DNA from 2 places in the Hoeflea sp. 108 genome. Region 2 is predicted to be linked to the other one. Evidence: riboswitches for the same ligand, from Rfam matches in the RefSeq annotation. Region 2 holds a riboswitch; the other holds the start of a gene.
What was found. A riboswitch is a leader RNA that binds a small molecule or an ion and turns the genes downstream of it on or off. The one in region 2 is predicted to bind glycine.
Positions count from the first base shown of each region.

Region 1 (4,344 bases), on a different contig from region 2:
GCGATGACCTTCTGACCGCGCCTGGGATTGTAGCCCCTGGTCTTCTCGGCACCATCGCTGTCGGGGATCGCATCGGTGCCGTAGAGCGCATCATAGAGCGAACCCCAGCGGGCGTTCGCAGCGTTCAGCGCGTAACGCGCATTCATCACAGGCACCACCAGCTGCGGGCCGGCAACCGTGGCGATCTCGGGGTCGACATTCTCGGTGGTCACCGCAAAGGCCGGACCTTCCGGGATCAGATAGCCGATGTCGGACAAAAACGCCTTGTAGGCGGCCATGTCGTGCGGGGCGCCGTGCTTGCGGTACCAGGCGTCGAGCTTCAGCTGGAAGTCGTCGCGCTTCTCAAGCAAAGCCCGGTTCTTCGGCCCGAGATCATGCACGATGTCGGCAAAACCCGACCAGAACGCATCCGCATCCACACCCGTCCCAGGCAGAGCCTCGGCAACGACAAAGTCGTGCAATTCCCGAGAAATCGAAAGGCCGTCGACAAAGACGCTGTCATCAACCCGGTTCATCATGTTCATCGTCATAACTCCAGTTCAGGCCGCGATCGCAGCGTCGGCGCGGAACTCGCCCGAAATGGTTTCCGCGACCATCTGGGCTGTGGCTGCCGACAGCGTCCAGCCGAGATGGCCATGGCCGGTGTTGTAGAACACGCCCTGCTGGCGGCCCTTGCCGACCCTCGGCATCATGTTCGGCATCATCGGCCGGAGGCCAGCCCAGGGCACGACCCTGTTGGTGTCGACATCCGGGAACAGCGTGCGCGTCCAGTCGACCAGCGGCCTGACGCGGTCATCGCGAATGTCGCGGTTCATGCCGTTGAACTCGGCCGTGCCAGCGACACGAAAGCGCCCTGCCCCCAAACGGCTGGTGACGATCTTGGCGCGGTCGTCGAGCAGGCTGACCCAAGGCGCAGCAGCCTGGCTGCGCTCGTCGTCGAGATGCACGGTGATCGAGTAGCCCTTGACCGGATAGACGTTGACCCGGTCGCCAAGCATCGCCGCGAAATGGCGGCTGGCGGCACCGGCGCAGACAACGATGCCGTCGGCCTCGACGACCCTGTGGTCGGGCTGGCCGTCGGCACCTGACGTCGTGTAGCCGATGCAGAACACGCCGTCCCTGGCGATGCGGTCGACAGAGGCATCGAAGACGAAACGCGCGCCGCGGCGCTCGCAGGCCTTGGCGAGGCCGAAGGTGAACTTGTGGATGTCGCCGGTCGAATCCGACGGCGTGTAGAAGCCGCCGTGGAAATCGCCATGCAGCGTCGGCTCGATCGACTTTACTTCCTCAGCCGTCACCGGCCGGCGGTCGAGCCCGCCCTCGACCAGCATCGCATTGACCTTCAGCGCATGCTGGAAGCTCGGTCTGTCCCAATAGAAATGCAGGATGCCGCGGCGGACATGATCGAAGTCGATGTTCTCGCGTTCGGCGATGGCGAACAGGTGCTTGCGCGCGGCAATCGCCAGCCGCGTCGTCTCCACCGTATTGTCGCGATAATTGGCGATGTTGGAGACGAATTCAGCCAGCCAGGCATATTTGTGCCAGGTCGGCCTGGGGTTCATCAGCAGCGGTGCATCGCTGCGCAGCATCCACTTGAGGCCCTTGAGCAGCGTCGACCAATGGTTCCAGACCTCGGCGTTGCTGGCCGACAGCTGGCCGCCATTGGCGAACGATGTCTCCATCGCAGCATAACGCTGGCGGTCGACGACGGTGACCTGGTAGCCACGTTCCAGAAGGGCATAGGCGGTGGTGACGCCGGTGATACCGGCGCCGATAACGGCAATATGGGGCATTTCACTCTCCGCGATCAAAGTTGGGCGCGGGCCGAAACCCGCTGTTTTCCCCAATCTGTCGCTGTACCTGAGAGCTTAACCGCACCGGCCCGACCGCTGCGGCTTTCCCCTTCGGTGGACGCTCGTGGCGCCTCTCTCCAGATCGTTCAACTGCATGGTCACTTTTGCCTGAGAGTTTCCTGGGGGGTTGCTCCGTCGGCGTCGGCCGGTGTCATCTTGCAGCGGCCGATCTCTCCCATGCAGCCTCTTGAACGCGTGTCTTCATAGCTGGTGCCAAGCCCTTCCGCAACGTGAGGCACGGAAGGGACTGGCCATCAGTTGCCTTCGTCGTAAAGCGTCGTAGTCGTCTCGACGCCGTGCTCGTGCAGGCCCGCACGCACCACTGCGGCAGCGGCGAGTTCGCGCGCCTTACGGCGAATGCCGGCCTCGTCGACGCCCTGGACCTTGCCGTCGGCATAGACTGCCTTGCCGTCGACCCATGTCTGGGTGATCGAAGCGGTCGACGCAGAGAACACCAGCGCCTGCAGCGGATCGTAGAACGGTGTCCACTCGACATGGTCGAGATCGAACAGGATGAAGTCGGCCTTCTTGCCGATCTCCAGCGAGCCGATCTCGTCGTCCCACATCAGGGCGCGCGCGCCTTCGATGGTCGCGGCACGCAGGGCGTCGCGGGCGGTGAAGACGTCGGGCTTCAGCCGCGCGTCCTTGAACATGCCGGCGACGACCAGCATCTGGCGCATCAGGTTCATGTTGCCTGCAGCCGACACGCCGTCGGTGCCGAGGCCGACCTTGACGCCGGCCCGGACCATCTCGGGATACTTGCCGATCGACGTTGCGCCCTTGCCGAGTTTGAATGAAGAGCACGGGCAGAAGGCGACGCTGGCGCCACGTTCAGCCAGAAGCTTGACCTCCTCGTCCGACACCGCCGCGCCATGGGCGATGACCAGGTTCTTGCGGATGCCGCCGGCATTGTCGACACGGGTGATCGGCCAACAGCCATACTTGCTTTCGCAGACCTTGGCCTCCTCGATCGAGGTCGCCAGGTGATAGGTCGTGCCGACGCCCAGCTTCTCGGCCAATGCCACGGCGCCGACATGCAGTTCGAGACTACAGGGCTCCTTGCCCTCGATGTTGACCCAGCAGCGGGCACGACCGTCGAGCGTATTGTTGTAGCGCAGCACGTTTTCCTCGAGCACCTTCAGCGCCGTCTGCGCATCGGGGAAGAAGTGGTGCTCGGCCATCTCCTCGGTCCAGCCGCGCGGCAACTCCGCCGGACGGTTGTCGGCGGCGTGACGGCCGGTGATGCCGCGGATGCCGGTCTTGTCCATGGCACGGATGACGATGCCGGGATCGTATTGAGAGCCCATGTCGAGGAAGCAGGTAGTGCCACAGCGCAGCATCTCGGTGATCCCGAGCAGCGCGCCCCAATATTCATCCTCTTCAGTGATATGGGCGTAGAAGGGCTTTGCCCAGTGGAACACCCAGGCACGGGTGTTGAGATTGTCGGGGAAGACCGCGCGGGAAAGGGTCTCCGACAAATGCACATGGCTGTCGACGAAGCCTGGGCACATGCCCAGCATGGTGCCGTCGATCACCTTGTCGAAGCTTTTGCCCTTATGGCGCGCGGCCACCTCACCGGCAGCTCCGATGTCGGCGATGCGGTCGTTCTCGACCACCACGCTCGCATTGCGCAGCACCGTGTCGTTCTTGTCGACGGTGAAAGCGAAGTTCAGATTTTCGATCAGCGTGCGCATGCGGCTCCACCCAATGCTCTACTCACGGACTCCTCCAGATCGCGTCGCCGGTCCGTGACGGCGAAGCGACGTCTTGCTTTGCAAGCCGGGCCACAAAGCATCCCGGCTGCCAATTCACAAGCGACGCTGGCTCAAGCGACCGCCTTGACCTTGCTGCCCTGCTTGGCCGTGCCACAGAGGATCAGCTTGTCGGTGTCGGCATAGTCGGACAGAAGCTCCGAGCCCTTCGACGTCACCAGAAGCATGTCCTTGTTCTGCATGCCGTAGCCATAGCCGGTGTCGTAGCAAAGCGGCTCGAAGCCGAGCACCATATTCTCCTCCAGCGGCGCATCGCTACCCGGCTTGCCGAGCACCGGCGTCAGGCCGAGATATGGATCCTCGTGCAGATGCAGGCCGATGCCATGGCCGACGAAGGAAATCGGCGGCAGGTTGAGCTTGGCGAGCTTGGCGATGAAGGCATCGTAAATCTCGCGGCAGCTGGCGCCCGGCTTCACCTTCTCCATGATTTCATATTTGCACTCGACAAGGTGCGCCCAGATCTTGTCGGCCATGGGCGGCGCCTCGCCGACGATGGCCGTGCGGCAGACGCCGGCCTGGTAACCGTTGATGACCGAGAATATCTCGACGCGGCAGACGTCGCCGCGCTTGAGGATACGATCGGACGGGCCAACATTGGGGAGCACCGAGCGCTCGCCGGTGGCGACGATCAGAAGCTTGAAGTGCTCGGCGCCGAGCGAATAGACGTTGCGGGTCAGGTGACCGGCAATGTCCATCTCGGAATCGCCGGCATCGACCAC
Region 1 covers NZ_KB890025.1:414,300-418,643, reverse strand. Annotated here, with positions in the region: gene B015_RS0127860 (malate synthase G) at 1-530, opposite strand, end outside; gene B015_RS0127855 (D-amino acid dehydrogenase) at 540-1,793, opposite strand; glycine riboswitch at 1,939-2,041, opposite strand; gene B015_RS0127850 (amidohydrolase family protein) at 2,108-3,547, opposite strand; gene B015_RS31735 (Xaa-Pro peptidase family protein) at 3,679-4,344, opposite strand, start outside.
Region 1: linked by a shared signal. The riboswitch ahead of B015_RS0127855 (D-amino acid dehydrogenase) and the one ahead of gcvT (glycine cleavage system aminomethyltransferase GcvT) in region 2 are both predicted to bind glycine.

Region 2 (4,344 bases):
AGACAATCCAAGTGTGCGCGCGTTTCCCGCGTGGGCGACGATCCCCTCGAGCCAGGACCTGGCTACCGGGCGCGTGGTGCATTTCTTCTTCGCCTGGCTTTTGTCCTTCACGCTGCTTGCCTGGCTGATCGGCAGCATCTGGAACGGCCACCTGCGCCGCGATCTGGTGCCGACCGCTACCGATCTGCGCAACCTGCCCAAGGACATCTCCGACCATGCCAGGCTGCGCTTTAACCACCGGCGGGAATACAACACACTGCAGAAGCTGACCTATGGCGGCGTGCTGTTTGTGCTGCTGCCACTGATGATCCTGACCGGGCTCGCCATGTCGCCGAGCATGAATGCGGCCGTGCCGTTCCTGACCGACATGCTGGGCGGCCGGCAAACGGCACGCACCATCCACTTCGCCACCATGCTGCTGCTGGTTGCCTTCTTCTTCGTCCACATACTGATGATCCTGGCTGCAGGCCCGATCAACGAACTGCGTTCGATCATCACCGGCTGGTACCGCACCGATCCGCCCGCACATGACGGCAAGCCTGCCGAGGGGAGCGACTGACATGGCCAAGTTCCAGCTCAACCGCCGCCGCTTCCTCACCGCCGCCTCGCTCGGCCTGTCAGGCGCGGCATTGTCCGGCTGCGACGCATTCGACTTCCTCGTCGATCGCGACAACAAGGTCCGCAATTTCCTCGGCGGAGCAAACGACCTGACCTATCGCGCGCAGCGGCTGGTCGCCGGGCGCAACAGTATGGCGCAGGAATACCGCGAGGCCGACATACGCCAACCGCAGCGGCCGAACGGGGTAACCTCCCCCGACGACGCGACTTACAAAGCGCTTCTCGCTAACGACTTCGCCGACTGGCGGCTGGAGGTGACGGGACTGGTCGAAAAGCCGATGTCGCTGAGCCGGCAACAGCTCATGAACATGCCGGCACGCACCCAGATCACCCGCCACGACTGCGTCGAGGGCTGGAGTTGCATTGCCAAATGGACCGGCGTGCCGCTGTCTCTGGTGCTCGACGCGGCCATGGTGAAACCCAGCGCCCGTTACGTCGTTTTCCACTGCCTCGACACCATCGAAAACAGCCTCTCGGGCGAGGTGAAATATTACGGCTCGATCGACCTGGTCGATGCCCGCCACCCACAGACGATCCTGGCCTATGGCGTCAACGGCAAGCCGCTGCCGGTCGAGAACGGCGCGCCGCTCAGGGCCCGTGTCGAGCGCCAACTCGGCTACAAGATGCCGAAATACCTCAAGGGTATAGAACTGGTCGACAGCTTCGGCGCGATGGGGCTGGGCAAGGGCGGTTATTGGGAAGACCGCGGCTACGACTGGTATGGCGGCATCTGACGCCGGCCTCCACGCAGCCATGCAAGCAAGACTACCCGAACGGGTGAATCGTCACCATCTATCAGGTGAATAAGCACTGCGCGGAGAGGTGACAAAGTGTCGTCGTTGGGATATTGACGACTCGTCTGGGGCCTTTGCGGGCTCCACCTGTTTGCGGGAGAGAGCAGCGAAAGCTGACGCCGAAGGGGAAATCGCCCGAAATCTCTCAGGCAAAAGAACCGTAAGCAGGAAGGACACTCTGGAAAGTCGGGACCCTGGTCCCGCGCCGAAGGTGTAAGCGCTGCCGACAGAGTTCCGGAGCGCGAGTCTCTCAGGCTTCAGACAGAGGGGCACGGAATGGCCGCCACAGCGGCTGGACACGTGCGACTCTGGAGAAGACATGACGGGCGACCATACCAACCAACTACCCCTTGCAGACCTGCATACAGCAGCTGGTGCGCGCTTTGGCGCGTTCGCCGGCTGGAACATGCCGCTGACCTATCCCGCCGGCGTGATGAAGGAACACCTTCACACCCGTGAGCATGTCGGCCTGTTCGACATCTCCCACATGAAGCTGTTCCTGGTCACGGGAACGGGTGCTGCCGACCTCATCAACCGCGCCTGCCCGCTCGATGCGCGCGCGCTTGAGACAAGGCAGTCGAAATACACCTTCTTCCTGACCGAGGCCGCCGGCATCATCGACGACCTGATCATCACCCGCCTCGGCGACGAGCGCTTCATGGTGGTGGCAAATGCCGGCAATGCGGCGACCGACGAGGCGCATCTGCGCGCGCTGGCCAAGGATTTCGATGCCAACATCGAGCCGCTCGACCGCGTCTTCATCGCGATTCAAGGCCCGGAAGCAACTGCCGTGCTCGAAAAGGTCGGCATCGCCACCGACGAGCTGTTCTTCATGCAGGGCTTCGAGCCACGCGCCAACTGGTTCATGAGCCGCTCGGGCTACACCGGCGAGGACGGTTTCGAGATCGGCCTGCCGGAAGCAGATGCCCGCGAGTTGCTCTCCAAGCTTCTCGCCGACGAGCGCGCCATGTGGATCGGCCTTGCCGCCCGCGACAGCCTGCGTCTTGAAGCCGGGCTGTGCCTGCATGGCAACGACATCACGCCCGACAACGATCCGGCAAGTGCCGGCCTGATGTGGGCGATCCCCAAGGACCTGCGCGCTGAAGGCAATTTCATCGGCCGCGCGGCCCTTGCAACAATCCTCGCCGAAGGCGCCAAGCAAAAGCGTGTCGGACTGAAGCCCGAGGGGCGCCAGCCGGTGCGCTCGGGCGCTGAACTGTTCGACGCCGACGGCGCCCTGGTCGGCCGCGTCACTTCGGGTGGCTTCGGCCCGTCCGCCGGCTTCCCGGTCGCAATGGGCTATGTCTCCGCTTCGCTGGTCAAGGCCGGCACCCGAGTCTTCGCCGATGTCCGCGGCACAAAAGTGCCTGTCGACGTCCATTCCCTTCCCTTCACGCAGCATCGCTACCGCAAAGGATAATTTCATGACCAAGACCTATTTCACCGAAGATCACGAGTGGATCCGCGTTGAAGGCGACATCGCCACCGTCGGCATCACCGACTACGCCCAGGAACAGCTCGGCGATCTGGTCTTCGTCGACCTGCCGGAAGCCGGCCGCAAGCTCGCCAAGGGCGACGTCGCCGTGGTCGTCGAGTCGGTCAAAGCCGCTTCGGACGTCTATGCGCCGATCGACGGCGACATCACCGAAGCCAATGCCACGCTCTCTTCCGACCCGGCACTCGTCAATTCGGCTGCCTCCGGCGACGGCTGGCTGTGGAAGATGAAGATCGCCAATGCGGGCCAGCTCGACGGCCTGATGGATGAAGCGGGCTACAAAGCCCATATCGGTTGACAGGATCGCCTGAGATGACCACTGCACCTTATCCCTTTTCGGCCCGTCACATCGGGCCCGGCGCGGCCGATACCCGCGCCATGCTCGCCGCCATCGGCGTGCCCTCGGTGGAAACGCTGATCTCGCAGGCCGTGCCGAAGTCGATCCGTCTCGACCGCGCGCTCAACCTGCCCGCGCCAGCATCCGAGCATGAAGCGCTCGCCGAACTCGGCGAGAAGATGGGTCGCAACAAGGTGCTGAAGAGCTTCATCGGCGCCGGCTATCACGGCGTCAACGTGCCGCCGGTCATCCAGCGTAACCTGTTCGAAAACCCGGCCTGGTACACCGCCTACACGCCTTACCAGGCCGAGATCAGCCAAGGCCGCCTGGAACTGCTGTTCCACTTCCAGACCCTGGTTGCCGAACTCACCGGCCTGCCGGTGGCGTCCGCTTCTCTGCTCGACGAAGCGACTGCGGTTGCCGAGGCCGTGGGCATTGCGCTGCGCCATCATCGCGACAAGCGCAGCCGCGTCGCCCTCGCCGGCACCCCTCATCCGCAGACGCTCGACGTCGTGCGCACCCGCGCCGAGCCGCTGGGCACTGAGATCGACGACGAGACCATCGACGACAACACTGCAGCCCTCATCGTCTCCTGGCCAGACACCAACGGTGTCTATGGCGACCACAAGGCCGCGATCGAGAAGGCCAAGGCCGTCGGCGCCATCGTCATCTTCGTCTCCGACCCGCTCAGCCTCACCGTCACCGACGCGCCTGCCAGCCTCGGCGCCGACATCGCTGTCGGAACGATGCAGCGCTTCGGCGTGCCAATGGGCTTCGGCGGCCCGCACGCTGCCTATTGCGCCGTTTCCGACAAGCTGACCCGCCTGATGCCGGGCCGCCTCGTCGGCCAGTCGGTCGACAGCAAGGGCCGTCCCGGCTACCGCCTGGCGCTGCAGACGCGTGAGCAGCACATCCGCCGCGACAAGGCGACGTCGAACATCTGCACGGCGCAGGCCCTGCTCGCCAACATGGCCGCATCCTTCGCCATCTGGCACGGCCCGGCCGGACTGCAGGCGATTGCCGAGCGCATCCATGGCCTGGCCAGCCGTCTGGCTGAAGGCCTGAAGGCTGCTGGCGTGACCGTCTCTGGCACTGAGCGT
Region 2 covers NZ_KB890024.1:2,257,277-2,261,620, reverse strand. Annotated here, with positions in the region: gene B015_RS0111060 (cytochrome b/b6 domain-containing protein) at 1-559, shown strand, start outside; gene B015_RS0111055 (molybdopterin-binding protein) at 561-1,352, shown strand; glycine riboswitch at 1,497-1,583, shown strand; gene gcvT (glycine cleavage system aminomethyltransferase GcvT) at 1,732-2,832, shown strand; gene gcvH (glycine cleavage system protein GcvH) at 2,837-3,205, shown strand; gene gcvP (aminomethyl-transferring glycine dehydrogenase) at 3,220-4,344, shown strand, end outside.